One region of the Cytobacillus spartinae genome, then DNA from elsewhere that is predicted to be linked to it. Evidence: predicted binding sites of a transcription regulator. Region 1 holds the regulator's gene; each other region holds the start of a gene.
What was found. Region 1 encodes Rex, which represses fermentation and respiration genes when NADH is low (regulators of the CRP and FNR family bind a similar motif). Its sites were predicted from a motif close to TTGTGAAATATTTCACAA; they were not measured.

Region 1 (7,993 bases):
TTGATTAAGACTTTGAAAAACTATTCCTCAGCTAACTCCGTCCATTCCTCCATTAACTGATCCAGCTTTTCTTTTGCGTTTTCATTTTTTTGATTAATTTCTAATACTTTCTCATGGTCTTGAAAAACTTCCGGTTGGCATAGTAATTCTTCATATTGCTCAATTTCAACCTCAAGATTAGCGATTAAATCTTCTAATTCCTCTATACGTCTTTTACGCTGTCTTTCCAGTTTTTTTGCTTCTTTATCTTGTTGGTAATTTGTTTTTTCTAGACTATGAGAAGCGGAAGAAGAATTAAGAGAATTGGCTTTACTTTCTAATGCCTTTAGTTCTTCCTGTTCTAGCTTTTTCTCAATGTAGTAATCATAGTCACCTAAGAATTCTGCTACTTTATTATTGCTTAGTTCAAGAACCTTTGTTGCAATTCGGTTAATAAAATAACGGTCGTGAGATACAAATAGAATTGTTCCGGGGTAGTCAATCAATGCATTTTCTAGTATCTCTTTGCTATCTAAATCTAGATGGTTGGTTGGCTCGTCCAATATTAAGAAATTTGCCTTTTGCATCATAAGTTTGGCCAATGCTAATCTAGCTTTTTCTCCACCACTTAAGGATGAAACAATTTTTAATACATCATCGCCTGAAAATAAAAAGTTACCTAGGATGGTTCGAATATCTTTTTCATTTTTTAGTGGATAGTCATCCCACAGTTCATTTAGTACCCTTTTATTAGAGGTGAGTTTAGCCTGTTCTTGGTCATAGTAACCTATTCCTACATTTGAACCATAATGGATTTCACCAGAAATTGAGGGAAGTGTCTCAACAATGGTTTTTAAAAGAGTTGATTTTCCAACCCCATTTGGTCCAACTAGAGCGATGCTTTCTCCCCTTGTTAGACGGAAAGAGATTTGTTCGGATACTTTTTCACCGTTGTATCCGATAGCAAGATCCTCAACTTTAAGTACATCATTGCCACTTTGTCTTTCGATTTCAAAAGAAAAGTTGGCTGACTTTTCATCGCCGAGAGGTTTATCCATTAATTGCATTTTTTCGAGCTTTTTGCGTCGACTTTGAGCTCTTTTAGTTGTTGAAGCTCGTGCAAGGTTTCGTTGAATAAAATCCTGAAGCTTTGCTACTTCTTCTTGTTGCTTTTCATATTGTTTCATATCACGTTCATAATTCTCTGCTTTTTGGTCAAGGTAAGCACTATAGTTTCCAGTAAACTTTGTAATTTGCTTACGGGATATCTCGTATACTTGATTGACGACTTTGTCTAGGAAATATCGGTCATGGGAAACAATTAAAATGGCTCCATGATATCCTTGTAAATACTGCTCAAGCCAGGAAAGCGTATCGATATCTAAATGGTTTGTCGGCTCGTCTAAGATTAGAATATCAGGCTTTTTTAATAGCAGCTTACCTAGAGCTAATCTTGTCTTTTGCCCACCGCTTAAGCTATCTATTTTAGTCGAGTAATCAAAGGAATGGAAGTTAAGTCCGTGAAGAACAGAACGAATATCTGATTCGTACTGATAACCACCATTTTCTTTAAATTGAACTTGCAATAGATCGTACTCTTTTAGAATCCGTTCGTATTCACTCGACTGAAAGGAAGAAGGGTCAGACATGGCTTCTTCGAGTTTACGGAGTTCTTTCTCTTGGCGTCTAAGGTTTTCAAATACAGTAAGCATTTCATCCCAAATGGAGAGACCTGACTCTAAACCGGTATTTTGAGCAAGATAACCAATGGTTACCTCTTTTGGCTTAATAATGTCCCCGCTGTCTTTAGACATATGCCCAGCAATGATTTTAAGTAGAGTTGATTTCCCCGCTCCATTCCTACCTACTAAAGCAATTCGGTCACGCGTTTGCACTTCTAGCTTTATATTCGTTAAAATAGGGTCAGCACCGTATGATTTTGATAATTGGTTCACTTGCAGTAATATCATAACTTTCACCTCTATATTTCTAGAGTTAGTTTAACGTAATAAAAGGAGTAGAGCAATAAAAGTAAATGAAAGGAATCGAATTCCTGTTAACTATCAATATTACGCAAAGCCGTAGTAAACTTTTATTGTGAAGGATAGTACAATCTTTACTTACAGAATGGGTAAAATAGTGTATGATTTGAGTGAGGTGTTGTAAGATGGGGGAATTTACCCACTTTAATAATGAAGGTAGAGCGAAAATGGTCGATGTGAGTGATAAAGTAGAGACAGTTCGAACGGCCATTGCTAACTCTAGTATAACGGTAAATAAAGAGATTTACGATCGAATTACCAATAATGAGATGAAAAAAGGAGATGTTCTAGCTGTAGCGCAAGTGGCTGGAATTATGGCATGTAAAAAAACATCAGAGATTATCCCAATGTGCCACCCTATTCCTTTGACTGGGATTGACATTTCATTCACATGGGAACAAGAAGAGGATCAATACACCCTTTTCATAGCAGCTTCTGTAAAGACAAAAGGGAACACGGGTGTGGAAATGGAAGCGCTAACAGCAGCATCTGCTTGTGCTTTGACTGTATATGATATGTGTAAGGCTGTAGATAAAGGAATGGTGATAGGTAAAACCTATCTAGTTGAAAAAACTGGCGGTAAAAATGGGGATTTTAAAAGAGAAGATAGATTAAAATAAGCCAATTAAAATACGGGCGGGGGATTTCGGATGAATAATGAAACAATGAAGATTCCGCAAGCAACGGCAAAGCGGTTACCTCTATATTATCGATTTTTAAAAAACCTTCACTCATCAGGAAAACAAAGAGTTTCTTCTGCTGAGTTAAGTGAAGCGGTGAAAGTAGATTCAGCAACAATCCGAAGGGATTTTTCGTATTTTGGAGCTTTAGGGAAAAAGGGTTATGGATACAATGTAAATTATCTACTATCTTTCTTCCGAAAAACGCTAGATCAAGATGAGTTAACGAAAGTAGCATTAATCGGTGTAGGTAACTTAGGTACAGCATTTTTAAATTACAATTTCTTAAAGAATAATAATACAAAAATTGAAGTCGCTTTTGACGTTGACCACGGTAAAGTAGGTACTAGTATAGGCGATGTTCCTATTCACCATATGGATGATTTAGAGAAGGTAATCGAGAAGGAAGATGTTCAAGTGGCTATTCTGACGGTTCCATCGACGTTTGCCCAGTCCATTACAGATCGTCTTGTACAAGTTAATGTAAAGGGAATATTAAACTTCACACCGGCAAGGTTAACAGTACCATCTTTCATTAGGGTCCATCATATTGATTTAGCTGTTGAATTGCAATCACTTGTTTATTTTCTGAAGCACTATGGCGTTGAAGCCGAGGATAGTGAATAAAATCACGAAAATCTAGTAAAGTGCAAAAAGAATTAACCAATATAAAATAGTTGAAGATAGTAATAAATCCGTTATGATAGAATGAGGGAGGTGAGGCAGGATGATGAATATCGGTATGGGAAGCCTCATACTTATTGTGTTCGTTGCTTTATTAATATTTGGTCCTAAGAAGTTACCTGAGCTAGGTAAAGCAGCAGGGAACACTTTACGTGAATTTAAAAACGCTACTAAAGGTTTAGCAGATGATGATGACGATACAAAAAAAGAAAATAAGAGCGACACAAATTAAATTTTTATACAAATAAAGGTGAGCTTAATTCCAGATTTTCATAAGTTTTATCCTTTATTAATTTATATGTACGGTGAATACTTATTTTTATGTGATGTTAGGATGAAATACAATGAGTCATAAAGATATGACGATGTTTGAACATATTGGCGAGTTAAGAAAACGGCTTGTTATTTCGGTCGTTTTCTTCTTCGTTGCAACAATTGCAAGTTTCTTTATTGCGGAGCCGTTAATCGTCTATTTGCAGAAAGCTGATGAAGCAAAAGAACTTACGATGAATGCGTTTCGTCTGACAGATCCAATCAAGATTTATATGCAATTTGCTTTTCTGATTGCATTTGTTATGACTTCACCCTTTCTTTTATATCAATTATGGGCTTTTATAAGTCCCGGCTTGTATGAAAAAGAGAGGAAAGTGACGCTAAGCTACATTCCAATATCCGTTATTCTATTTATTAGTGGTATTGCTTTTTCTTATTTTATTTTGTTTCCATTTGTCGTCGAATTCATGACGAGAATCGCAAACCGATTAGATATTAATCAGGTAATTGGAATTAATGAGTACTTTCAATTCCTATTCCAATTGACGATTCCATTTGGATTACTGTTTCAGCTACCCGTTATTATCATGTTTTTAACGCGATTAGGAATTGTGACACCTATGTACTTGGCAAAGGTTCGAAAATACGCTTACTTTATTCTGATTGTCATAGCAGCATTTATTACGCCACCTGAGCTTTTATCTCATATGATGGTTACAGTGCCGCTACTAATCCTGTACGAAGTGAGTATATTAATTTCGAGATTTGCTTATAAAAAAGCCCAGCAGGCTGAACAGATTTTAGAAGAGGAAATATAAACAATAAAGGCCATCAGAAGTAAAATTCTGATGGCCACTTTAATGTGTTAACTTATCTCTGTCGGTTGTTTAGCCCACTTAATCGCTCGAACTTGAATCTCGCCAATTTTCTCTTCTAGTTCTTCAGGGGGAAGGGGATGTCCAAAGAAATAACCTTGTATTTCAGTACAGTTATTTTTTTGTAAAATCACTACTTGATCCTCTTCCTCTACGCCTTCTGCAATAACTAGTAGGTTTAAATTTTGTGCCATTGTAATGATGGTCGAAACAATCGCAGCATTTGCCTGATTGCTTGCAATATCTTTTACAAAGGAACGATCAATCTTTAGACGGTCGATAGGTAGTACCTTTAGATAGTTGAGAGAGCTGTATCCAGTTCCAAAATCATCAATGCTTATTTTAATTCCAAGTTTTTTCAAATCATTTAGAACCGGAATCGCCTGTTTCACATCTATTGTCATGCTCTCCGTAATTTCTAGTTCTAGTAAATGCGGCTCAAGCCCGGTTTCTTCTAGGACAGAAGCAACCATATTGATAAGATTTGATTGTAAAAATTGCCTAGTAGATAAGTTCACAGATATAGACAAAGTAGGGAGACCATTGTTCTTCCATTCTGTCACTTGCTTACAAGCAGTTCTTAAAACAAATTCTCCAATCGGAACAATTAATCCGGTTTCCTCCGCTATTGGAATAAACTTTCCTGGTGAGATAAGTCCTTTTTCTGGATGGTTCCAACGAATGAGAGCCTCAACGCCTGTTAATTCTCCTGTTTGAACGTTAACCTTCGGCTGATAATATACCATGAACTCATTACGCTCAATGGCCTTTCGAAGATCATTTTCAAATACTAGTTCTTCGTAGGTTAGATCTTCAACAATAGGTGAATACAAGGAAAACGTATTCCCGAGTTCTTTAACCCTAAACATAGCGAAATTTGCATGTTTAATCAATGACTCCACATCTTCGCCATCTGTTGGGTATAAGGAGATCCCAATACTTGCTGTGGTAAGGATTTCATACCCGTTTATGATAATGGGCTTATTGATGGTTTGAACGATTTTTTCAGCGACTTGGATAGCGTCCTTGCCTTCACTGATGGCAGGTAAAAGAATGAGAAACTCATCTCCTCCTATCTTTGCGACAATGTCATCAGGACCGATACAGTCACGAATTTGTCCCCCAACGTTTTTTAAAAGTAAATCCCCAAAATCATGTCCTAGAGAGTCATTAACCTTCTTAAATCGATCCAAATCGAGAAACAACACGGCAAGTAAGGATGATTCTTCTTCGTTGTTTTTCTTCTGAATTGCTTGTCCGACCTTTTCTTTGAAAAAACGAAAATTTGGAAGCTGCGTAATATAATCATGATAGGCAGAATGATGTAAAGATTCATAGGCAAAAATTAAATCCAATGAGAGAGCAATTTGGTTCGTGAAAACGGAGAGAGACTGTACCATTGAATCACTGAAATAATTCTCCTTCATGCTCCCTAGATTTAATGTACCTATGGGTTTTTCCTTACTAGTCAATGGAATGATGAGTGAAGACCTGATGTTTGGTTCTACAAAGATACCTTTAAGTTCACTAAAGCCCATATGGTTCTGGATAAATGGAACATCACTGTTCATCACGTTTTGCAAAACATTATTAGTTAACGAAGAAGTCTGTATGTCACTATTCTTTAAAAAATATAACCTACCGCCATCTTTCAATTGTTGGTCAACTAAACTAATAGAGGTTGCTTCGATTTTCATAAAATCTTGGATTTCTTTTAAGATTACGAGTAAGACCTCTTCACGGAGAATATCTTTCTTTATCACGGATTGTGCAATTTTTCTATTGGTTTCAAGCATGTTTATATTTTCAGTAAGGCTTTTCGTTGCTTTATCAATTTCGGTTTGCAGAGTGGCCTCGTTGGCTTCTATTCTTTTTGCCATCTTGTTAAACATATGTGATAACGATTTCGCTTCATTGGTTCCTTCCTCGATCACGCGAACCTTTCTTTTTCCGTCAATCAAGTTCTGAGATGCTTTCATCAAACTGACCAAAGGGGAAGAAATACGCTTGCTAATAAAAGACGACACAAACATAGCGAGAACTGAGACTAAAAGAGATATAAAAACGGTATAGGTTATGATTGAAAAAAGTTGTTTATTCAGTTCATCGGTTTTTAAAGCAATTTCAATTTCTCCTAAGTTTGAATTAAAATACTCAAGAGGTACTTTTTCAACCAATACTTTGTCTTCTTCTAGTGTGTCTCCTTTTTGATTTACAATGGTTCCATGTTTATCTTTTACAATGACGTATTGAATGTTCGGTTGGTCTAGCAAAGAATATACCAACGGCGTAATTAACGTATAATTTTCCTCTAACATAGAAAGGGCAATGGCTGAATTTAATGTATTAGCTGCTGTCTGCCCTTCATTACGTAAAGCACTTTCAATATGCGCTTTTTCTTTCCAAATATAAGTCACACTTAATGAGGCAATACCAGCAAGTAAAATAATGTTTGTGGATAACCAAATTTTAAACGCGATACTATTGGTCCATTTCACTTTTCCTTGCCTCCTCTAGTTGTGCTAACCACTCACGATAATATTTCTTTTGTTCTTCTCTATCATATTTGTTCGTAATGCTTTCCCATTCAGTGGCTGTATTCTGTAAAGCTTCTTCTGGGGAGAGCCTATTAATAAGGGCTAGTCCCATATTTCTATCAAGGCTCTGCATATATTCCCAGCTCCCAGGAATCATAAGATCGGTGTTCGTATTCTTCAAGCTATCCTTAAGTGTGGAAAGAAAATCCCTACTAATCTCTTCACTTGGGAAAGGACCTTTACCAGTCACTTCAAAATGACTATAGCGATAGGGATCATTAATCGTTTCATAAGAGTTAATGGAATCGATACTGTTCTCTTTAGAAGTAAGATGTTCAATCACTTGCCAAGCCTTAGCTGGATCCTTTGAATCCTTTGAGATGGAAAGCACTCTACCTATCCAAGTACCGCCACGAGGGGATCCCTCTAAATCTCCTGGAACTAAAGTCCAATCTACCTGGTCTACAATCTTCGAATCCCATGTCTTTGTGTCAAAGGAAAACCGTGCTGTATCACTCCACTGTACAACCATGGCTACATTTCCTTGTAAAAACACATTATTTAAATCAACCCAGTCATACATTGAATTGGGTGGAACAGCCTCACTGTTCACTAGGTTAACTAAATCAGTTAGTACTTGAATTCCTTTTTCAGAATGAATAAGCGGCTTCATTTCCTCATCAAAGTAAGCTCCGCCTGTGGATAGAAAGCGTTCAGCAAACCATATGTATCTCATTCCGTCCCCATTTAAGATGGCAGTTCCATATTGATTGATTTTTCCATCTCCATTTGTATCTCGACTAAGAAATTTTGCAATCTGGTCATACTCTTCCCATGTTCTCGGTGGCTCTAAGTCTTTTCCATATTTCAGGTGGTACTCTTCGTTATATTTCTTGAACAAATCCTTGCGATAAAAAAGTAAG
Region 2 (7,993 bases), on a different contig from region 1:
TTTTCAACCATTTTGTCTTTCATCTACACTCACAAAAAGAAAACCCCCTAAAAAAGGGAGTTTATCCACCGATATATGACATTTCTATTTTCTTACGATTGGCGATTGTTTCAGCTGATCTCTCGTCAGAATAACGATCTGTGCGTCCATTCCAGATAGAAACAATTCTATCGATAATTTCTTCATCTGTTGCATCAGCTCTCATAAAGTCTCTTAAATCATGGCCATTACCATTAAATAAGCAGGTAAACAGTTGACCATTTGCAGAAAGTCTCGACCTTGTACAGCTTGAGCAGAAGGATTCTGAAACAGATGGGATAAATCCTACATCAACATTTGATCCTTGATAACGATAGCGTTTTGCCACCTCACCAAAATAATCAGGATCTACTGATTCTAATAAATAATGTTCGCTTAATAGAGTGTAGATTTCCTTTTTGGTAACAACATCATCCATTTTCCATCCGTTTGTACTTCCTACATCCATAAACTCAATAAATCGTAGTTGAAGGCCGTTATCTTTGCAGAACTTTGCCATCGGAACAATTTCTGTGTCATTTAACCCTTTTTTGACTACCATGTTAATTTTCACACCTAGGCCTGCTGACTGTGCTGCTTTAATTCCATCAATTACGGGCTTGGTTCCGACATTTCGCCCATTAATTTCACCAAATAGCTCATCATCCAAACTGTCCAAACTTACATTTACACGCTTCAATCCTGCTTCCTTAAGCGATTGAGCATGTTTGGTGAGTAGGACGCCGTTTGTTGTTAACGCAATATCTTTTAAACCGTCAATGCTTGATAACTTTTGTATGAGGACCGATAAGTCTTTTCTTAAAAGAGGCTCTCCCCCGGTTAGACGTATTTTTTCAACTCCAATTTGAACAAATAGTCTAGCCAATCTTTCAATTTCTTCATAAGTTAAAAGCTCTCTTCGCGGTAAAAATGCAAAGTCAGGTCCAAATACATCCGCAGGCATGCAGTACTGACAACGAAAATTACATCGATCTATAACAGAAATACGTAAGTCTTTTAGTGGTCTATTTAATTTATCTAAAGTAGGTTGTGTTTTCATTTTGGTCAACTCCAGAAGTAAGAGTGTTCTTACTAGTAAGTTTAAATGTAATGCTAGTAAATATCTGTTAATAATCTCACATTGATTTTTGTATATCTATTACACCATAAAAAATATATAAATAGGAGAAACCACAGAATTTGTCATCATGTTGTCACTTTTAACAAAGTTCAAGAATTCGTCACACAACTACCCCTTAATAATATTAAAAAGGTGAACATATTGTTAAATCGACTTGCACTATATTGACCCTAAACTTGTTTTCGTTCATCCTTATGGTTATTAAAACAAAGAATCCATTATGTGCTTATATATTATCTTTATCAAACAAGGGGGAAACAAAATGCCGTTAACTAAGTCTACTCAATCAGTTGAAATAAAGGAGCTTCTTCATCTAGCAGATAGAGTAATTAAAACAAAGAAAGATACATTCCTTTTTCAAGAAGGGATGGAAGCAGAAGAACTTTACGTCATCCTCTCTGGAAAAATTCAAATCAGCAAGATTACCTCTGACGGGAGGGAACTTTCACTTAGAATTTGTAGAGAACATGACTTATGTGGTGAACTAACATTATTTACAGATAATCCAAAGTATTTATTAAGTGCAAAAGTCCTTGAAGAAGGGGAAGTTATTGCAATTAAAAAGGATGTCATTGAAAAAGAAATCTTTCAAAATAGTGAGTTAGCTTTTGAATTTATGAAATGGATGAGTGACCACTTTCGAAAAACCCAGACAAAGTTCCGTGATCTTGTCTTGAATGGTAAAAAAGGAGCACTCTTTTCTACATTAATTCGAATGACAAACAGCTATGGGATTCACCAAAAAGATGGCATTTTAATTGATTTGCACTTAACGAATCAAGAACTAGCAAACTTTTGTGGAACCTCAAGAGAAAGCACTAACCGCATACTAAATGAACTTAAAAATGACCATATCATCTCGATGAAAAAAGGAAATATTTTTGTTCATGACTTGCAGTATTTAAAGGATGCTATTGGATGTGAAAATTGTCCAGCGATTTATTGTAGTATTGAATAAGGAGTGCTTTTGTAGCACTCCTTTTTCTTATGCTTCCTTTTTTCTCATAGCTTTAGGAACGTACACACAGAAAGGTTCACTTTCCAAATAGTCACCTGTCATCGCATAAGCTCGTGAGCGAGACCCACCACATACATATCTAAACTCACACTGACCACATTTTCCCTTATATTTGTCTGGGTTCCGTAAATCTTTAAAAATAGGGGATTCACGATAGATTTCCGCTAATGGTTGCTCCCGAACATTCCCCGCCTTAACAGGTAATAAGCCACTAGGGTAAACATCCCCTATATGAGAAATAAATACAAAGCCGTTTCCGTCATTTACTCCCTTAGGCGCCCTTCCTAAACCATCAATAGATCCAGTTAATCCTTGCTGTGTCAAAGCATCTAAATATTGAATTTCTTTATTTTGCTCTTGCTCTTCACGCTTTTTTTGCTGAATGAATACTCTTCGATAGTGCTGTGCAGCAGTTGTTTTAATATCAAAAGGTACCCTTTTACTTAATTGATGTAGCCAAATAAACACTTTTTCATGTTCCACTGGCGAAATCATATCTTTTTCCTGACCTCGTCCTGTAGGTACTAGGAAAAAGACACTCCATAGTACACATTCTAAATCTTCAACTAGCTTAGCCATCTCATCCAAATAATCATAGTTATAACGCGATATAACCGTGTTAATTTGAATAGGGATTTCTAGTTCATGTAAATATTTGATTCTCTCAATGGTTAAATCAAAAGAACCAGATGTCCCTCGAAAGTGATCATGAATCTCCGCATTTGGCCCGTCCAAACTAAAAGCCCAGCGCGAAAGCCCAACATTCTTTGCCTTTTCTATCGCTTCCTTTGTTACATTTGGTGTGGCACTAGGAGTCATAGATACACGGACCCCTTTTTTAACTGCGTATTCAGCAATATCAAATACATCTTTACGCATTAACGGGTCCCCACCTGTAAAAACAAGCATTGGATTATTCATTTCATATATTTGATCTATAAGGTTTTTTCCCTCTTCAAATGTAAGTTCCCTTGGATCCGTTTTATATTGTGCCTCTGCGCGGCAATGAAGACATTTTAATTGGCACGCTCTGGTTAACTCCCATATAACGATAAACGGATCTTTATTAAAGTCTCTATTAAAGGACATTGTAAAACGCCTCCTGTAGCTGTATAAAAGTAAATCTTACTTACTTTGTATTATAAAGTGACTTCATTTCCTATAAAGTGAAATACATCACAAAGAAGCGCTTTTTATCCTTCTTTTTGTCAAAAGTGTGAAGGTATTATGTTATGTAGTTGAAATTGCTAGAGGCTCGTGTACATATAGGCTCAAAATAAAAAAGCAGGCTTAACCTGCTTTTTAGCGAATTCCTAATGCTATTTTAGCGTATCTAGACATTCTATCTTTTGACCATGGTGGACTCCAAACAATATTAACCTCTGTTTCCTTTACTTCTGGTATATCTGCCAAAGCTTCTTTAACATGCTGAACGATTTCACCAGCTAATGGACAACCCATTGAAGTTAAGGTCATCGTGACAACTGTTTTTCCTGCATCGTCCATTTCTATATCATAAACCAACCCTAAGTTAACGATATCCACACCTAACTCTGGGTCTACTACAAGTTCAAGAGCAGACATAATACTATCTTTTAATTCTTGATCCATACTTTTACACTCCTTTCATATTCCTTATTACCATCATAACAAATATGAGTAGTAATATAAAAAGGATACACTTATTTTTGGTCTTAAGTAGTGATATGAATCATGGATAAATGCTTTTCAAACCATTCGACCGTCTTGAGTACCCCTTCCCTACTTACTTTATGATCAGCATGTTCATCTGATATAAAGTAGAGGTTTTCGGGATTTTTATCATAAGAAGGTCTAATGCTTTCATAAAATTGATAAGTATAAGAGTAAGGGACAACTGTATCCTTCTTGCCATGCCAAAATAACAATGGTCGATTTTCAAGTTTTTCAGGCTGCAAGCTCAGATCTAGAGTCCGTAATTTCCCAAATAACGTATCTAACTCTTCCTGTGCTAATGGTAGGCTCACTCCATGCTTTTTAAGTTCGCTTATTTGCCAAAGAGCAAATTTTTCATAATAAGGCATTCCCATCAAACTAACTGCTGCTTTAATCCAAGGATATTTCGTCAAGGCTCCTAGTGTAGTTATCCCACCCATCGAGGTACCTGCTAAGCCTATATTTTCGGAATCAATTAAATTCTCTTCTTCAAGGGAACTTTTTATGATATCTAAATCATCTATCATCGTAAGTACTATTTCCCAAAATCGAATATTTAAATCGTGGTCACTTAACCCTACACTTCTCTCACCATGATGGAGTGCTTCAGGAAGTACGACCCTAAAGCCTTTTTCAGCTAACAAATAAGCATAGTGAAGGTTATGCTCCTTTGCACTCGTAAAGCCATGTACAAACATGATTAACGGAAGCTTTCCATGTAGTTGATTTTGTGGAGCCAAGTGCAATGTCGGTACACTGCCAATCTTTTCATTCTTAACTACTATCAAGTTAATTCCCCTCACTTTTTATACTGAATTAAAATAGGCTTTATTTTTTACAAAAGAAAAAGAAAACTGTTAACATAATAAATATGTGAGAAATTAAAAATAGGTAAAAGAATTTAATTGTAAAATCTTTCTATTATAAGTTTAACATGTGTATCATTATTTTACTAAAACTTTACATTAAAAAATTGGATGATGGTTAACTTATTGGCGATAAGTACTCTAGGCTATCCACTTAAAAACAACTGGGGGCTAATCGAACATGAAACCTCATCTAAATTTAGAAGGAGAACCATATGGGAGAAAAACATTTAATTGCATTAGATTTAGACGGTACTCTTTTGAAAGATGATAAAACGATATCCACATATACGAAGAATGTGATTCAAGAGGCTCGTGAGCAAGGTCATATTGTTATGATTGCAACAGGAAGACCCTTCCGCTCTAGCGAGATGTACTATCAAGAGCTAAATTTGGATACTCCAATCGTTAATTTCAATGGTGCTTTTATTCATCATCCACTTGAAGATAAGTGGGGTGCTTATCACACTCCGTTGGACCTTAAGGTAGCAAAGGATATTGTGGATGCATGCAATTCTTTTACCTTTAAGAATATTATTGCTGAAGTGATTGATGATGTTTATTTCCATTACCATGATGAAAAATTGTTGGATATTTTTGGTTTCGGTAAACCTTCTATCACAACAGGAGACCTAAGAAACTTTTTAAAGGACTCACCAACAAGTATGCTTATTCATGCAGATGACGAACATGTCAAATCAATTCGTGATCACCTATCCGATGTTCATGCTGAAGTGATTGATCACCGACGTTGGGCAGCACCGTGGCATGTTATTGAGATTGTTAAATCAGGGTTAAATAAGGCAGTTGGCCTTAAAAAAGTGTCAGAGTATTTTAATATACCAAAGGAACGTATTATTGCTTTCGGTGATGAAGACAATGACCTAGAAATGATTGAATTTGCAGGAAAGGGAATTGCTATGGGAAATGGGATTCAACAACTAAAATCATTAGCTAATGAAATTACTCTTTCTAACGAAGAAGATGGAATAGGCAAATATTTAAATGAATATTTAAATTTACGTGTAAAAGATTAAATATACTATATAAAAATAATTTCAATTTCGACCATTATGTTCCCATTTTATCCTTGGACGAGTTAGTACATACTAGTTAATGAAGCAGCAAAGCTGTTTCAAACAAGCTCGGGAGGGATTTGCAATGGGCAAAAGTAATAAATCAAAGCGCTTTGTACAATATAGTGTAAATACGGTGTCAAAGCACGATGAACGCATCCCTTATCACAGCACATATGCAGAAGCTGAAGCTCAAAAAATGGCTAATGTAAAAAAATCCTCACTTGGAGGAATATAAATGGTTAACCGTTTGTTTCTGGAGGCAAGGCGTTCTGTCGACTTAGCGAAGAATGCAACAGGCAGTGGTCAACACACTGCTATAGATAGAGCTAAAAATGCTTTATCATCTGCATACGCTAACTCTACAAGCGCTGAGCAAGCGCAGCTAAGACAAATGCAAAACGAGCTTGATCAATTAACTTAACAGACAGTAAAAATGGCTGGCACAATTGGTGCCAGCCATTTTATTTTGTAGTAAACACCGTAACTACAAAAAACCTTAATAAAAATTCTGTAATATTACGGGGTACGTATGAAGGATCATTTCTTCTTTTTCACTACGCTCATATAAATTTAAAATAAGTGTAGCATTTTTTGGAAGCTTTTCCTTATCAATTTTCACGTTGATGTCGAAGGTTTCCCATTCAGGGTACTTACTATTAACTTTAATTTCCGTCTCACTTATATATTCCTGATGTCCATCCTCTACTGTATAGTACATCTTTCCTTGGGTTGGTCTAGCTTTCCCTTTAACCGAATAAGACCCATTTTGCCCTTTTACTGACACATCCTGAAAAACAGGGTTCACACTTGGAATATGCATCTCTGCCTCCGAGTAGAGCGCCTCGCGTTTCTTTACTGGCTCCTCATTAATTCTTACGGCAGTTAATGCTGCTTTTACTTTGTAATCCCCTTCTTCGACCCGTTTATTTTTATATTGGTAGTCCCAGCTTACCGTCCATCTCTTTTGCTCCTTCGAGTTTAACTTTACTTTTTCAAGAGCTTGAGTGAACATTTTTCCTTCTGAGAATACATACACTTCTTCACCTTTGGAATCAATCACCTTAATATCATATTTCTGAGAAGTTAAGAACTCAAACATGATTGGTTCTTCCCCCTCATTTTTTAAAACTAATTCTAACTCGACTTTTTCCGGCCCAGCATATGGAATGACATAGAAGACAAAGTTCTCCTGTTTCTTCTGTTCTTCATAGCCAGATGTCATATTGGGAAAAGAAAAAAGGACTATTAAAAGAACGGCTAATAAACGTTGCAAATTTTTACCCTCCTAACTTCAATCCCTGCGAAAGAAACCAAAAACTCCAGCTGTGTGTACGACATTCGTAAACGCATTTGGGTCAACTTCTTTAATGATTTGTTCTAAATCATATAATTCATAACGAGTAATAACGACCATCATCATTTCCTTACTTTCATTTGTAAATGCACCTTTTGCAGGGACCGTGGTGATTCCTCGAACCATCTTTGAATAAATCGCTTTTTTCAACTCGTCAGATTTCTTTGTGATAATCATGGCAGTTAACTTTTCATGCCTTGTATGAATGGCGTCAATAACTCTCGTCGATGCATATAGAGTTACAAGTGTGTACAGTGCTTTCTCCCATCCATACAAAAAACCAGCTGTTACTATAATGATTGCATTAAGTGTGAAAAAATATGTACCTACTGGTTTATCTTTCATTCTCGATAAAACCATCGCTATGATGTCCATTCCACCTGTTGAAGCACCCCATTTTAACGTAATTCCTACTCCAACTGCTGCAATTACTCCACCAAAAACAGCATTCAATAGGATATCATTTGAGAGTCTTAAAATTGGTATAATTTCTAGAAAAAATGACATAAGTGCCACGCTAATAAAACTGTACAAAGTAAATTCTTTGCCTACCTTTTTCCATCCTAAAATCGTAACCGGAATGTTTAAAATAAATAATAGAACACCTGTTGAAACGTAACTACCAAAAATACTCGATAGTAGTTGAGCAACCCCTGTAAATCCACTTGCATATACATTCGCGGGGATTAAGAAGAAATTCATTGCAATGGCATTTAAAATAGCCCCGATGATTACCACAATTAGTTTTTTAGTTTGAAACAATCTTCTCACCAACCTTCTATTATTTCTTTTCCCTAATTTACCGATTCTCAATACAATTAA
Region 3 (7,993 bases), on a different contig from region 1:
CAGGCGTTAAGCCTCGTTTTAACAACTGGACGATAACAAAGGTCGCCCAGAAAATACCGAATGTGACGTGAGCACCGTGTGTTCCTAGTAATACAAAGAGGCTAGAAAGGAAGGCACTTGTTTGCATCGTTGCACCAGCATGGATATAATGAATGAATTCATTAATCTCCATGTATAAGAAACCAGCACCAAGCAATAGCGTAAGGATAAACCAGATTAGTAATCCTTTTAAATTATTCCTACGCATTTCAAATATCGCTACGCCCATTGTAAAACTACTTGTTAGAAGGAGTACAGTTTGAATCATTACATCCTTCATGATAAATATATCCTTGTGAGTTGGACCGCCAGCATAGCGTTCATAAAGAACACCATATACTCCAAAAAGAGTAGCGAACAGTACAATTTCTGCACCAAGGAAAATCCAAAACCCAAGTATATTCATACGATCTTGTTCTCGTTGATATTCAAGAGGTAAAGAAGTGTTCACACTAGCTGACATGATTGTGCACCTCACCTTCTACGTTTCTCCATGACTTTTCAGTTTCCTTAATTTCATCAACGTGGATATGATAACCATCGTTGTAATCAAAGGATCTATAAATTAAACCAGCAATGATTCCAAGTGCAGCAATTGCAGCAAGGATATGCCATTCAAATACTAAGAAGAAACCGGCAATACCAAAGGCTACACACATAATAAATGGCAGTCCTGAATTACTTGGCATATGAATTTCTTCTATTTCACTATCCTTTAGCGTTAAACCTTCGCCACTTTTCTTCATGTGCCAGAAAGCATCAAGTGTTTTAACTTCTGGTAACTTAGCAAAGTTATAGTGCTGAACAGGTGAAGCTGTTGCCCACTCGAGTGTTCTAGCGTCCCAAGGGTCACTTGAGATGTTACGATCTGCATAACGGATGCTCCAGTAAATGTTGTAGCAGAATGCTGCAAATCCAAGAGCTAGGATTACAGAACCTAATGCTGATAGCATGAACAATGGAGCAAAACCAGACTCTTCAGAGAAAGTGTATGCACGTCTTACTGCACCATTTAAACCTAGGAAGAACATTGGCATGAATGTTACGTTAAAACCGATAACGAATAACCAGAAATGCCATTTACCGATTTTTTCATTTAACATATAACCAAACATTTTTGGCCACCAGTAGTATAATCCAGCAAATACAGCGAATACTACTCCAGGGATCAATACATAGTGGAAGTGTGCTACTAAGAATAATGTGTTGTGGTATTGATAGTCAGCTGCACCCATTGCAAGCATAACTCCCGTTACACCACCAATAGTGAAACATGGTACGAAGGCCAGTGACCAAAGCATTGCATTGGTCAACTTAATTCGACCTTTACGCATGGTAAATAGCCAGTTAAAGACTTTAACACCTGTTGGTACTGCAATTAACATCGTTGTGATTGAGAAGAATGAGTTAACAAGCGCACCAGAACCCATCGTGTAAAAATGGTGAACCCATACAACCATACTTAAGACGGCAATACCTACAATTGCGTATACCATTGATTTATATCCGTAAAGAGTTTTACGTGCAAAAGTTGCAATGACTTCAGAGAAAATACCGAATGCAGGAAGTGCTACAATATATACTTCAGGGTGTCCCCATAACCAGAACAGGTTAGCCCATAGCATATCAGATCCTCCACCAGATAAAGTGAAGAAGTGCGTACCGTAAAGACGGTCAAATGTCATTAATGCAAGTGCAACTGTAAAGATTGGGAATGCCGCTACAATAATGGCAGACGTTACTAATGTTGTCCAAGTAAACATCGGCAGTCTCATTAATGTCATGCCTTTAGTTCTCATTTTAAGAATCGTAACGATAAAGTTAATACCAGTCATTAAAGTACCGATACCAGCAATTTGTAAAGCTACCGCGTAGTAGTTATTTCCGATTCCAGGGCTAAATTCTTTACCTGCTAACGGGAAATAGGAAGTCCAACCAGCATCAGGAGATCCCCCGATTACGAAAGATATATTGAATAGCATCGCACCACTAAAGAAAAGCCAGAAGCTTAATGCATTTAGTTGTGGGAAAGCAACATCTCTTGCTCCAATTTGGAGTGGAACAACAACGTTCATTAAACCAATTAAGAAAGGCATTGCCATGAATAAAATCATGATGACACCGTGAGTTGTAAAAATCTCATTGTAATGCTGTGCATTAAGGAATTCCATATCAGGTCTAGACGTTTGGGCTTTCATTAATAATCCGTCCATTCCTCCACGGAAGAACATCAATACAGCAGCAATAATGTACATGATCCCAATTCGTTTATGATCGACAGTTGTAATCCATTCTGTCCATAACCATTTCCACTTCTTAAGGTAAGTGATACCTGCTACAACACCAATCATCGTTAGTAGAATAGCAATCTGTGAACCTAGTATTAGTGGGTCACCAGTAATTAATATCTCATTCCATCTAATGTCCATTATGGTCACCTCCGTGTCCGTCATTAGAGTCTGAATCTGAATCATCATGACCATGTGAATCCTTGTTCATGTCTTCAGATTGATCATCGTTTCTGTAGTTATCTTCTTCTTCAAACGTTCTACCACGGTATCCATGATTTTTATAGTACTCAGGATGAGTGTACGTTTTAGAGTTAGGATCCGCATGGTTCACCCAATCTAAGTGTGTCCCAATAAAGGTCATACGACCTAAGTGAGTTGGTTTTAACAACTCTTCATATTTATCTTCAGTTAGCTCAGGAGCTGTCTCGTGAACTTCTTTTACCCATTTATCAAAATCTTCTTGTGTTTGTGCTAAAACTTCAAATTCCATCTCTGTGTAACCTTTACCGTTAAAGTTCGTGTTACGGCCCCAGTAAGATCCTGGGTTATCAGCAACAAGATACATTTGAGTTTCCATCTTACCCATTGAATATTTCTGACCACCTAATGCTGGTACCCAGAAAGATTGCATGGTACTTGCTGAAGTTAACTTAAAGTCAACAGGTGTATTAGCAGGGATATTAACATAGTTGACTGTTTCAATGTCCTGCTCTGGGTAACTAAAAATCCATTTCCAATCGGCAGAAGTTACATGGATCGTGATGGGTTCTTTTTCCTCATATCCTTCAGGAACTTCTTCTAAAGCATAAAGAGTCTTTACTGTTGGAATAGTAAGTGCAATTACAATCAAAATAGGAATTGCTGTCCAGATTACTTCATACAATGTATTTCCGTGTTCCTCTGGTGGCTCATAATCCATATTTTCAGGCTTTTCTCTATATTTCCAAACAATATAACCAAATAGCGCAAATACGACAACAACGACTAATCCCATCCAAATAAGTGACCAATTTATAAGCTCTGTGATACTTCTAGCTACAGGTCCTTGTGGTTGAAATACAATCATTTCACAACCACTTAGAAATGGAAGGGAAAAAAGTGAAATAAGTAACAGTTTTAACTTCAAAAATCTCACTCCTTTTAGAAAAAAGATATAACAATTTGTTCAAACGTTCACAAAGAAAGTAGTACTAAATGCAAGAATGTTCATTTATTCACAAACAATAGAAATATAAACAGCTTGTAGAAAGAAACTGACAAGTTGTATTTTTAAACGATGCTTAAAACACTGTATAGTAATATTTCCACTGTGTAGATGATGATAACATGAAAAACAGAAAAAGTTGTGACGAAATAAGTAAGGAAAAAAATGTAAAATAAGTGATCACCTATATTTATACTCTTAAAAGCGCGCCGTTACTGACAAAAGTATATTAGAATATAATATTTGACAGTTTTGTGAACGTCAATATTAAAGGTGAGTAAGTTGTGAAAACGGATACATATCGTCGTTTTTCTTATTATTAGGGATGAGAAAAATATATAAATGAAAGGTGATTAAGAAGTTGTGAGGGGGGAGTTTGCAACACATAAAAAAGGCATCCCCAAATGGAAGATGCCATGTAAAAGAATTCACGATACAGAGATAATATTAAGAATGAATGACTACTTTAGTTCCATTAGGAACAGTAGATGCCAACTCTAATACATCTTTATTATGCATTCTGATGCATCCAGAAGACACCGCTTTTCCTATAGAGGAAGGATTGTTTGTTCCATGTATGCCATATCCAGATTTAGATAAAGTGAGCCACATAGCTCCATATGGACCACCTGGGTTAGGCTCTCTATTTACTATAACAAATTCTCCAAATGGTGTTTGTGAGACCATTTTTCCAACTGCAATTGGGTATCTCTTGACTACAGTTCCATTTCTTAAAAGTGTTAACACCTTGTTATTTACTGATATGTCAATGGTATAGGGGATGGAAGCTGGATTAGGTAATCCAGGTATTGTTATACTTTGTCCAACGTAAATTACATTTGGGTTTGTTATATTTGGATTTGCTGTTAATAGTTGTTGCAATGTACGTCTATAGTTCTTAGCAATAATCGCTAATGATTCTCCTCTTTTTACTATATGCTTCAAAACAATCACTCCAAATCGTCTTAAATTCTCAAATGTGCAAATAGATTCTTTTTAAGTGAAGGAACCTTTTGTAAAAAAGGTCCATCTATACTGCATAAAGGGAGTACATAACTAGGAACTCACCTAATAAAATGGCCATTATGAATATTGGTTTAAATACATTACGTTTAGTTATATATAATGAAAATGAATAAGGAACGTTCAAAAAAACTGAAAATATTAAACCATATGGTGAACAAAATTCCGATGGGCAAAATAAACAGAAGTGACTATATGCTTAGTAGCCAAGTTCAACTAATGGAAGAGGTTTACCAACTCAGAGAAGATGAAGAGTAATGAGTGATTGTATTCAAAATCTGAAGATAGAATATTTAAGATATAGTAAAAAACTCAACGTTATGCTTGACGTTGAGTTTTTTTATTGAGGATAATAAAGGTATCTATTGAATGATTTGGTTTATTATACTAAAATTAATAGAATTATAAGATAATTCTATTAATTTATTACATATTAGGATGACGAATTTTAGGAATAGCTTTTACTACTGCATCCTTTACAATAACTTCTTAGTGTGGAATGAGGATGATCAAATGGAGTTAAAAGAATTAATAACTGAAGAACTGAAAAACGATAGAACAGGTCGTAAGATTGAGAAAATCATCTTTAATATTATATTAAAGCATATAAAAGACATGGTCTTTATCATGAAAGTAGAAGAGGGACCACAATTCCGTTATCTATTTGTGAATCAGGCAGGTGCAGTCTTTACAAATACGATGGATCAAATGATTGGTAAGACCATAGAAGAAGTACTCCCTTTCGATCGAGCTAGTGCCTTACAACAGGCATATGAAAGCGTTCTTAGCTCTAATAGTGTTCAAACATATTCTGATGAACTAAAATTGCCAGGTGGAGAAACCTTATACAGTCAATCTGTACTAACACCTGTCCGAGATGAAAATGATGCTATTCGTTATATAGTGTCTGTTACAAGAGATATAACTGATGAAATTAATGAGAAAAAGCGCCTAATGCTTACAGAACAACGATATCGGTCAATTGTAGATCATAATCTTGATGGGATATTTGCTATTTCATTTGATAGTAAGATTATTGAGGTGAATCCTGCTGGACAAAAATTAGCAGGATACTCAGAAAAACAGATGACACATAGATCAATTTATGACCTGGTCGCTGAAGGTGACCATTCTAAGTTTAAAGAGCTTTTTGAAAGCACTATTTCAGGGGTAGCTTTGGAAACATTAGATTGTAGGTTTGTTCATAGTAAGGGGCATTTTATTACGGTTCATATAAGAACCGTCCCGATCGTTATTGATCATGAGATTAAAGGTATTTACATTATTACAAGAGATATTTCTGAACAGGCGAAAAATGCAGAAACCGTTAAATATATGGCTTTTCATGATCAACTAACAGGGTTGTTTAACAGAAGAGCGTTATTAAATGATTTAGAAGAAAAAATAAAAAGGAATGAAAATAAGGAACCATTTGCATTACTATCTATTGATCTTGATCGTTTTAAGTACTTAAACGATACTTTAGGTCATCTTGCCGGTGACCAAATACTAATTAAGGTAGGAGAGCGTCTAACAGAGGACAGGAAGCAAAACTTCAAGGTATATCGACAGGGTGGAGATGAATTTATTATCCTACTAGAAGGAAATCGCCGAGATGCCACCCGACTCGCTCAAGATATTTTATCCAAGTTTTCTAAGTCCTTTTACCTGCATTCAGATGAATATTATATCTCTCCGAGTATTGGAATAAGTACGTATCCAAGTGACGGAAAAAACGCTGAAGCACTAATAAAAAATGCTGATGAAGCTCTATATAGAGTAAAAGAAAAAGGGAAAGCTCATTTTCAATTCTATAGAACAGAGATGAAGTCTTTATTTACAAATGTAGTCTCACTTGAAACTCAACTTAGAAAAGCATTGGATCGTAATGAGTTAATCCTATACTATCAACCTCAAGTCGAGTTACAAACAGGTAAGATAACTAGCTTTGAGGCATTACTTCGTTGGAATAGCAGTGAATACGGAATGGTGTCACCTGCTGATTTTATTCCACTAGCAGAAGATACAGGCTTAATTATCCCAATTGGGAATTGGGTCATTGAGACAGCATGTAAACAGATTCGGGATTGGAACAAACAAGAGGGCAATAAGATAAAAGTGGCTATAAATATATCTCCAAAACAATTTCAATACAGTCTTGTAGAAACGATTAAAATGGCATTAGAAAAGTATAAAATCCAGCCTTCACTACTTGAAATCGAAATAACAGAGGGTGCTATGCATGATACTTCTGAAACAGCACCGATTTTAAAAGGATTAAAAGAATTAGGAGTTGCCATTTCAATTGACGATTTTGGGACAGGCTATTCGTCTTTAAATTACATCAAACAGTTTCCAATCGATGTATTAAAAATAGACCAATCTTTTATTCGAGATGTACATAATAATGAAAAAGATGCTGCCATCACAACGACGATTATTCACCTTGCCAATAGTCTCGGGATGGAAGTAATTGCTGAGGGAATTGAAACGAAAGAACAGGCGGATTTCTTAATCAACTCTAAATGCTTCAAGGGGCAAGGGTATTTTTACTCAAGGCCAATTTCGGCGGAAGAATTGGAAGAAAAAAAAATTGTTTAATAAAGCTTCTAAAATATAAAAGGTAAGAATCCAACCAATGTGATTCTTACCTTTTTTAATTCTTAGATTGTAGAGTGAAAACCGTAAGTTCTGGTTTAGATAGAAAACGAAACGGTAGACGTGTCGTTCCAAGTCCTCTGTTAACGTATAAAGTTAACCTTTCCCCTATGGAGTAAAAGCCTTCGTAATATTTTTCCGCAAATGGAGGTTTCACGAGTACACCTAATAAAGGAATTTGTATTTGGCCTCCGTGACTGTGACCACTTAGTTGGAGTTGAATTCCAAATGTTGATGCTGCATCTGCTAAATCTGGAGCATGGGAGAGCAATATCTTGAAGGCATGTTCTGGCACGTTCTCTATGGCAACTTGAATATCAGGCCTCCCGAGCATGGCATCGTCTATTCCAGCTACATAAATACTACTATTATCAATTAACTTGATTTCTTCAGCTTCATTTAACAGTAGGTTCATACCAGATAATTCTATAATGTTTCGATAAATGTCTGATCCGTATCCTCCGTGATCATGATTTCCATATACGGCAAACTTTCCAAATGGAGCTTCAAGTCTTTGTAGAATCGGAATAATTCTTTCGCCATCTAAGAAACGATTGGGTTCATCAATTAAATCTCCAGTAAAAAAGATAACGTCTGGTTTTAAAGAATTGATTTTCTCTACTAAACTCTCAAGTTGTGTTAGATCATATTGAAAGCCTAAATGTGTATCACTGAATTGAACAATCTTAAAACCATTGAATCCCTCAGGAATATCGTTGTGACTGATCATCTCAAATACGATGTCTAGCAAATTTGGTTCAATTTCTCTAGCGTAGTA
Region 4 (7,993 bases), on a different contig from region 1:
AACAATATCATTACTACTACATAGCCTAAGACTCAGTTCATTACCTTCTGCGTTCGTTTTAGAAATTTGTACTTTTCCAGACAAAACAATGTACATCTCTTTCGCCGGTTGTCCTTCTTGAAACAGATAGCTACCTTTTTTTATGGTTATGACTTTTTCTGCTGAATTTAGCAATTCACTAAGTTCGTAAGATAAATCATCCTTGTATTTAGTGAAAACCATCTAATCAACTCCCAACCCAGCTGAACTTAATTTATTCTATATTAACACTAGGAACATAGAGAAAAATTCCTTCTTCTTTAACATTCTGTGACAAATTTCACTTCATCTATGAGTAAAAGAGTGTAGTAAAAATGAATTGACAAGAGGGTCCCATATAACATAATCTAGAAGAGTAAATAATTAACAGGCATTTTAAAGGAGTATGTTTTATGTTAGGTGTTGTTCTTAACTAAACCGTAACTTTATACGGTCATTCCAAGACCCTTCCAAAGAAAATTATTCTATTGGAGGTCTATTTCGCATTGTCTTTTTTGGAATGGTGTTAAGAACAATGGTCATAGCAAGCATACAGTTAAGATAACTGCTATAGCTGTGTTTATGCACGGCTTTTATTTTGCAGTTTATTAGTTGCTTCCTACCTTCAAGACCGTGATGACATTGTTCATTGTGGTCTTTTTTGTTTTCCAAATAACCTTTCCTATAACATTGCGTCCTGAGTGGCCAGTAATTTTCGGTTTAGTTCAATGTAAAGTGTCAAATTTTAAAAAAACATATTATTGGAGGATAAAACATTGAATTTAGAAACCATACAAGGACTTGAATTTACTCATATTAAAGAAAGAATCGCCCAATTCGCCTTATCTGAATTTGGAAGAAAAAAGGTGTTTGAGCTCGCTCCTTCATTCAACCAGAAACAAATCCAATCATGGCTAGATGAGGTTACGGAAGGGGTTCAAATCTTAAAGAAAAGTTCAAGTGTTCCTGTTCACGGTCTTGACGGAATTGAAATAGTCCTTAAGACGATTAACAAAGGAGTTCCCTTAAAGCCCGAATTATTATCAAAGCTAAATGAATTTCTAGATTGCTGCGAAAAAATGAGAAGGTTTATGAAGGATAAGGAGTTCCTAGCACCACGTGTAACATCTTATATCTATTCAACTGAGTCCTTGCCTCAGCTTTCATCAGAAATCAATCGTTGTATTCGAAACGGGCAAGTAGATGATTACGCAAGTAAAGAACTATCAAAAATACGAAAGCAAATCAGCATCCAAGAAGAGCGCTTAAAAGAAAAATTAAATCAAATGATAAAATCATCTAAATATAAATCCTATCTTCAAGAAAGTGTGATCAGTCAAAGGGATGGAAGATTTGTAATTCCAGTTAAAAAGGAATATAAAGCTAAGATAAAAGGGGCCATTTTAGATCAATCGGCATCAGGGTCAACCGTTTATATTGAACCCGAGGAAATCACTAGCTACCAAGAGCAGCTTTCATGGTTAAGATCTAGTGAAGAAGCTGAAGTGGATCAGATATTGTTTTATTTAACCGGTTTAGTTGAAGCAAATCAAAAAGAAATAAATCTGGCAGTGGAAATTATGGTTCACTACGATGTCCTTTTTGCAAAGGCTAAATATAGCAAACTGATTAATGGAAAGAGCGTCAACCTTAATCAATCACACTATATCCACTTAATTAAGGCAAAGCATCCCCTCTTAGGCGAAAGTGCAGTCCCACTAACCATTGAGTTAGGACGTAACGATCAACACGCCCTTGTTATTACGGGACCCAACACTGGCGGTAAAACCGTGACCCTAAAAACAGTAGGCCTTTTAACATTAATGATACAATCTGGAATTCATATCCCTGTTGAAGATGGAAGTTCAGTTAGTATCTTTCAAAATATCCTTTTGGATATTGGTGACGGACAGAGTATTGAACAAAATTTAAGCACGTTTAGTTCGAGAATTAAAAATATCATTAACATTCTAACAGAGACAAATGACCGTTCCCTAGTTTTGTTAGATGAGTTAGGTTCAGGTACGGACCCAGCAGAGGGAATGGGGCTTGCAACCGCCATTTTAGAGCAAATCTATGATAAAGGCTCTACACTACTTGCCACCACACACTATAGTGAGATTAAAGAATTTGCCAATCAACATAGTGGTTTTGTAAATGGCTCCATGGAGTTTGATCTTGAAACCTTAAAACCAACGTATCGATTGATTATAGGAAAGGGTGGTGAAAGCCAAGCCTTTGCGATAGCCTTAAAACTTGGCATGCATCCGAAAATCCTGGAAAAGGCACATTTCATCACCTACAAAGAACAGAAGAGCTATCAGCTAGATGAATTCATACCAACTAAGGAATTGGAAAAGCAAATTATTATTAATAAACACCTAAAGAGAAAACAAGAAGTTGAAAAAGAACGAAATGAAAGTATTACTTTGTTTAACAAAGGCGATAATGTCGTTATCACTCAATCTGGTGAATATGGTATCGTCTATAAGGGGCCTGATTCCAAAGGATTCTATGTCGTACAGGTGAAAGGTGAAAAGCAAACTTACAATCATAAAAGACTAAAGCTAAATATACCGGCAGCTGAATTATATCCTGAAGACTACGACTTTGATATAATTTTCGAATCAAAAGAAAATCGAAAAATTGATCATGCCTTAAAAAGAAAACATATTGAAGGTCTGACCATTAATCGAACTGAAGAAATATAAAAAGTTAGATCCCTTTTGGACAATACCAAAAGGGATTTTCTATTTATTTACCATATTCAATCGTTACATAATTAAGGACCACTATTGAAAACGCTTTATAAACTGTCAAATTTCGTTCATATGTGAATGCTTAACAAACGGGGTATACAGGTATATGATTACACTATACTTCACTTTGTGAAAAACATCACATAAAACATCCGGGATGCAATCTAATGGAAAAGAGGGAATAGAATGATTGGTCAGCCTAAGCCACTTGATGAGGCCATACAAATGGCATTAAATAAGCGAGATATCTTATCAGAGTCCAGAATAAAATATCTTCTGAAATCTGCACTAGCAGGGATTTACATTGGATTTGGAATCATGATTTCGTTCAGATTAGGGGAATATTTTCACGATGGAACTTCGCCAGCAACCATGATGATGGTAGCGATCTTCTTTGGAATTGCATTAGTGTTAATCATGTACGGAAAAGCAGAGCTATTCACAGGAAATACCATGACTTTTACAATGAGTTCGTTAAAAAGAGCAACTTCTTGGAAGGACACCTTAGAAAATTGGTTATACTGCTATTTTGGAAATTTAATGGGGGCCTTTTTCTTTGCCATCATTATTCTACTAACCGGATTATTTTCATCACCAGATAAATCTCAGCTTTTGATGGAAGTAGCCAGCTATAAAATGAATACGAGTATCATAGAAGTTTTTTTCCGCGCCATACTATGTAACTGGCTCGTTTGTTTAGCGGTTTGGATTCCGATGCATGTAAAAGGGGACGGCGCTAACATAGCTGTAATGATGCTATTGGTGTTTGGATTTGTTATTTCTGGATATGAGCATAGTGTTGCGAATATGGTTCTTTTTTCGATTTCTTTAGTTGTATCTCATCCGGAATCTGTGACGCTCCTAGGCGCTATACATAATCTTATTCCTGTTACGTTAGGAAATATTATTGGGGGTAGCCTATTTGTTGGTGCTTTATACGTTTATATAGATACTCTTCCAAATAAAAAAAATACTACCGTTGAACCACCATTAGAACAAGAGGTGTCCACTAGAATCATAACTAGATTAAAATAAAGTAATTAAAATAAGTAAAATTATTACAACGTTCCAGAGGATTAGTGGTACAATAAGGTTTGTTTTTTAATGCTAGGGCGAACCGCATCTTATAAGAGTAATGATCACGGGTTACTCTATTAATAGGTGTCGCAATCATTTGGGGGATACATAAGTGGGAAAAGAAGTTAAGAAAAATATAAAGACCTTGCAATTTTTTTACTTATTGGTCTTTTTTGCTATGGGGGGCCTATATCCTCTTCTAAGTGTTTACTTAAGTGAAGTGGAAGGATTAAACGGTTATCAAATTGGGATGATTATGTCGGTTGGTCCAATTATGATGATTTTCTTTCAACCACTTTGGGGAATTTTTTCAGATGCATCGAATTCCCCAACAAAAGTATTGTCTGCTACAACTTTGATAGCAGGGGCAAGTGCTATAGGATATATTGTATTTGATCAGTATTATTTGTTTTTAGCCGTCGCGATTATGGTGGCAATTTTTCAAAGTGCTATTATACCAATATCCGATAGTATCTCTTTGAAATACTCAACAAAAGTTAAATACAATTACGGCAATATTCGGTTATTTGGATCACTCGGTTTTGGGGTTGCTGTCTTTGTGATGGGACGCGTATCTGAAAATAATCCAAGTTTCATTTTTTACGCATTTTTTATTTTTTTAGCAGGAGCCTCTCTTTTAGCGATTAAGTTGCCAAAAGAAAAAGCATCTGGACCAAAAAAGTTATTATCAGGAGTAAAAGAGATTATTACATTAAAGAAGTTTTTGTTCTTTTTAGCAATTACCTTATTAATTTTTGGCCCTAATTTAGCAAATAACACTTATTTCGGCTTGTTTGTTGAAGATAACGGTGGAACATACACAGGAATCGGCATTGCCTTTTTAGTGGCGGTCTTATCAGAAATTCCGTTTATGAGATTTGCGAGTAGTTGGATTCATCGACTCGGTTTACTTCAAGTCTCTGCGATTGCTGGAATCGTTTCACTCGCTCGCTGGCTTTTTTATTTTACAGAACCTAGTATTACTTTAGTTTATGCAACAGCAATTCTACAAGGCTTTTCGATTGGACTATTTATTCCTGCAGGCCTTCAATATATACGGGATATCACCACTCCACACTTAGTGGCAACGGCCATCACTTTATATTCTGCTATTGGGAATGGATTAGGAAACTGGTTTTGTACATTTGTTGGCGGTATTATTTATGAGGAATTTTCGATATTTAGTGTTTATTTGTTTTTTGCAATCCTTTCTGCTATAGGGGTTACATTAAACCTATTGCTTATCAAAGAGGAAAAGAGCAAAGCTAGCCTCGAACATGCACATGCAAGGTAGTATATGTGGCACACCCTAAATGGTATTAATGGGTGTGCTTTTTTTATGTTCTGAAAACTTCATTGCTTGTAGCACCGGGCGTAATGTTGATAACTGTTTGAATTTTTTATAGTCTACACAGTTCAATTTTTAGAACTTCCTTGAAAAAGAAATTCCACTTATGCCCTCAACGTTTGTCCATTCGTTTCCCATTAGACAAACATACAATGGTAATGGACAACAGCATGGAGGTGAACCGAATGAATTACTATAGAATGTGTTGCGACGGAATTGGAAGACCGGTGAGAATTAGAACGCATGATGGAAGAATGCATGTCGGAATTATCGATCGAGTAACTCCTTCAAGAGTTTTTTTAAGACCAATGGGTGGAGCACGAAGAAACTATGGTGGTGCAGGTTATAATGGCGCAGCTTATCCTTATGGTGGATGGGGATTAGGCTGGGGCTTTGCTGCTGGTATCGCTATAGGAGCAATCGTGTCTCTAGCGTTCTTTTGGTGGTAAGATTAAAAAACTCTCTTTTCTAAGTTGTTTATAAATAGACAAGGATTTTTTTGAAAAACATGGAAAAAGCTTTTATGCTGTTTTCCATGTTTTTTCTATACATACATCATTTCTTTTTACTAAGTTTTTCAAAAAACTTTTACATTCGCCCATGCGAAACAATCTATGCCTTCATAAAATACCCATAGATGTCATAGGAGGTGGAGTTAAATGAGCGGTGGAGCTTATGGTGGCGGTTTTGCTTTAATCGTCGTATTGTTTATCCTATTGATTATCGTAGGTGCTGCTTACGTTGGTTGGGGTTATTAATTAGTGAATAAAGCGTAATGAAAGGAAGTGTTAGAATGGGTTACGGCTATGGTGGCTTTGGTGGCTGCGGATATGCTGCGCCTGTTGGAGGAGCTGGATATGGCTACGGTGGAGGCTTTGTACTAATCGTAGTATTATTCATCCTATTAATCATTGTAGGTGCCGCTTGGTTATAAAAAGCAATGGAAAAACCTGTTTCAGAAAAGAAACAGGTTTTTCTTTTTTAAAGCATGGAATGATTTAATTTCTTTAGTAAAAAATAAACAAAGAGCCAAAAGAAAGGGGACTACATATGGATCAGAAATCAAATAAGGACAACCTTAAAGTCGCTAACCGTTATTATCAGCCTGAAGATTATAAAAAGAAGGATGAGTTGTCATCAGGTCTAGCAACCACACACGAACAAGTAAGCGACACTTGGACTGAGGGAGAAATCCAACCAGTTATTGATGATGTTAATGGAGAAGACATTCCTATTGAGCGTAAAGGTTACGACAAATAAATTAAAAGGGAGGAACCCAAATGTCACCAAAAGAAGCACAACATGATATGGATCAGTATAAGATGCCCAATGCACTAAAACAGAAAAGGACAGAGTCTTATAGAGTTGGCTATACTGCATCAACAGGGAACCAAACAGATGGAGAACCTGAGTTAGGGAAAAGATCTGATTATAAAAATTAAACCAAAAAAGAAGTTGCTACTAAGGCAACTTCTTTATTTTGCTCTCGCTATTACCCCGTTATGAACTTTAATGTACCCGTGTTTTAATATATCCAAGCCATTTTCATACATATAAAGGCCCATTTGTTCGATAGTCATCAGCTCGCGATACGTATGGTTCATGACATCTGCCATGATTTCATAATAGATTTTCGATCTAAGTTGAACCCTTGGTGTTGTCATAATAATATACCCAGAAGGTTTTAAAAACTTTCTATGCCAATCAACCACTTCTGATTTTAATTCATCTGGAAAATGTTCCAATAATCCTACACTAATAACAATATCAAAATCATTACCAAACGGAAGTTTTCGAATATCTTCAACTATGTAATCAATCTCAAAATCACTTTTATAATAAACCTTATGGCCACCCGTCTGAGGATTGGTACCTAAAAATGGGTACGATTCTGGAAAATCACCAAATCGTGTATCTTTACAAAACGGATCATAATCGACCATCACAATTTCTCCGCCAGGATACATAGCGGACAATTGCATCGCTTCATAACCTTCTGCAGCACCAAGGAAAAGAATCTTTGGCTTTTGAACATCCAATCCTTCAAATAATGCTCGTTTACCACGTGGATCCCAAATTCCATCTTCAACACGATGAGCATAGTTCCAAAGGTGAATTCTCACCATCTCGCCAAGAGCGGATTTCGTTTCATTTAGCTTAAATTTTTTAAGACTATTCATAAATTCTTTTTTGGAGCGATCCATTTCTGTAGGAACATCCTTAACAAACCAATCATGAAACGACTTATTAAACATAGTCCAAGATGTATGCGCAGGAAGGGGTTCATTGTTTTTTTGTTCCCATTCCTTCTTTTCTTTTGCAAATGATTTAACCTCAAAAGGTCTCCCGACATCTTTCCATGAGAGCTGCGACCAATCATTTACTGTATTAAGCTTAACAAATTTGTTATATTCTTTTTCTGAAAAGCGAGTTCGAAGATCTACACGAAAAGAAGGCTGTAATCTAGTTTCCTCCATCGTTAATTCTTCAAGGTTTGGAGCCAATTCCAAAGTTAAATCACCTCTATTGAAAGCGTTATCATTTATGTATTCACCAAAGGTAAGGTATATACCTGCAAATTAGTATTAATTTTCTTAATTTTCTATAAAAAATTCTAAAATAGTATGGTATCTATAGCGTGAGATTATAGCTTTCTGGGTTTCGGATAAGAGTTGGAAAACGTGGTAGGTGTGTATGGAGTTGGGCTATGTTCTGACTCGGGCAAGGGGAAAGAGGTGGGTTGTTGTCAGAAGTGGGGTCTTGTTCTGACTTGAGCAGCTGGATTTGCAAG

Region 2: ACFYKX_RS06935 (TIGR04053 family radical SAM/SPASM domain-containing protein) is a predicted target of Rex. The motif match lies at 3,342-3,359, and genes of this name have one in related genera.
Region 3: qoxA (cytochrome aa3 quinol oxidase subunit II) is a predicted target of Rex. The motif match lies at 3,533-3,550, and genes of this name have one in related genera.
Region 4: ACFYKX_RS02440 (formate/nitrite transporter family protein) is a predicted target of Rex. The motif match lies at 2,905-2,922, and genes of this name have one in related genera.

What each region holds. Positions count from the first base shown of each region.
Region 1 is NZ_JBIACK010000022.1:3,836-11,828, forward strand. Features, by position in the region: gene ACFYKX_RS25730 (ABC-F family ATP-binding cassette domain-containing protein) at 21-1,949, opposite strand; gene moaC (cyclic pyranopterin monophosphate synthase MoaC) at 2,147-2,641, shown strand; gene ACFYKX_RS25740 (redox-sensing transcriptional repressor Rex) at 2,672-3,328, shown strand; gene ACFYKX_RS25745 (twin-arginine translocase TatA/TatE family subunit) at 3,429-3,617, shown strand; gene tatC (twin-arginine translocase subunit TatC) at 3,730-4,476, shown strand; gene ACFYKX_RS25755 (EAL domain-containing protein) at 4,524-7,031, opposite strand; gene ACFYKX_RS25760 (ABC transporter substrate-binding protein) at 7,015-7,993, opposite strand, start outside.
Region 2 is NZ_JBIACK010000002.1:189,257-197,249, reverse strand. Features, by position in the region: gene moaA (GTP 3',8-cyclase MoaA) at 62-1,078, opposite strand; gene ACFYKX_RS06940 (Crp/Fnr family transcriptional regulator) at 1,422-2,117, shown strand; gene ACFYKX_RS06935 (TIGR04053 family radical SAM/SPASM domain-containing protein) at 2,145-3,266, opposite strand; gene ACFYKX_RS06930 (metal-sulfur cluster assembly factor) at 3,480-3,788, opposite strand; gene ACFYKX_RS06925 (alpha/beta fold hydrolase) at 3,872-4,660, opposite strand; gene ACFYKX_RS06920 (Cof-type HAD-IIB family hydrolase) at 4,954-5,775, shown strand; gene ACFYKX_RS06915 (hypothetical protein) at 5,900-6,052, shown strand; gene ACFYKX_RS06910 (DUF3813 domain-containing protein) at 6,053-6,238, shown strand; gene ACFYKX_RS06905 (BsuPI-related putative proteinase inhibitor) at 6,314-7,090, opposite strand; gene ACFYKX_RS06900 (YitT family protein) at 7,109-7,933, opposite strand.
Region 3 is NZ_JBIACK010000017.1:12,863-20,855, reverse strand. Features, by position in the region: gene qoxC (cytochrome aa3 quinol oxidase subunit III) at 1-502, opposite strand, end outside; gene qoxB (cytochrome aa3 quinol oxidase subunit I) at 492-2,468, opposite strand; gene qoxA (cytochrome aa3 quinol oxidase subunit II) at 2,458-3,396, opposite strand; gene ACFYKX_RS23410 (L,D-transpeptidase family protein) at 3,982-4,479, opposite strand; gene ACFYKX_RS23405 (putative bifunctional diguanylate cyclase/phosphodiesterase) at 5,071-7,158, shown strand; gene ACFYKX_RS23400 (metallophosphoesterase) at 7,214-7,993, opposite strand, start outside.
Region 4 is NZ_JBIACK010000001.1:504,511-512,503, reverse strand. Features, by position in the region: gene ACFYKX_RS02450 (Crp/Fnr family transcriptional regulator) at 1-222, opposite strand, end outside; gene ACFYKX_RS02445 (endonuclease MutS2) at 795-2,729, shown strand; gene ACFYKX_RS02440 (formate/nitrite transporter family protein) at 2,964-3,812, shown strand; gene ACFYKX_RS02435 (MFS transporter) at 3,967-5,148, shown strand; gene ACFYKX_RS02430 (hypothetical protein) at 5,388-5,651, shown strand; gene ACFYKX_RS02425 (YjcZ family sporulation protein) at 5,862-5,960, shown strand; gene ACFYKX_RS02420 (YjcZ family sporulation protein) at 5,996-6,136, shown strand; gene ACFYKX_RS02415 (YozQ family protein) at 6,253-6,462, shown strand; gene ACFYKX_RS02410 (hypothetical protein) at 6,483-6,644, shown strand; gene ACFYKX_RS02405 (class I SAM-dependent methyltransferase) at 6,678-7,712, opposite strand.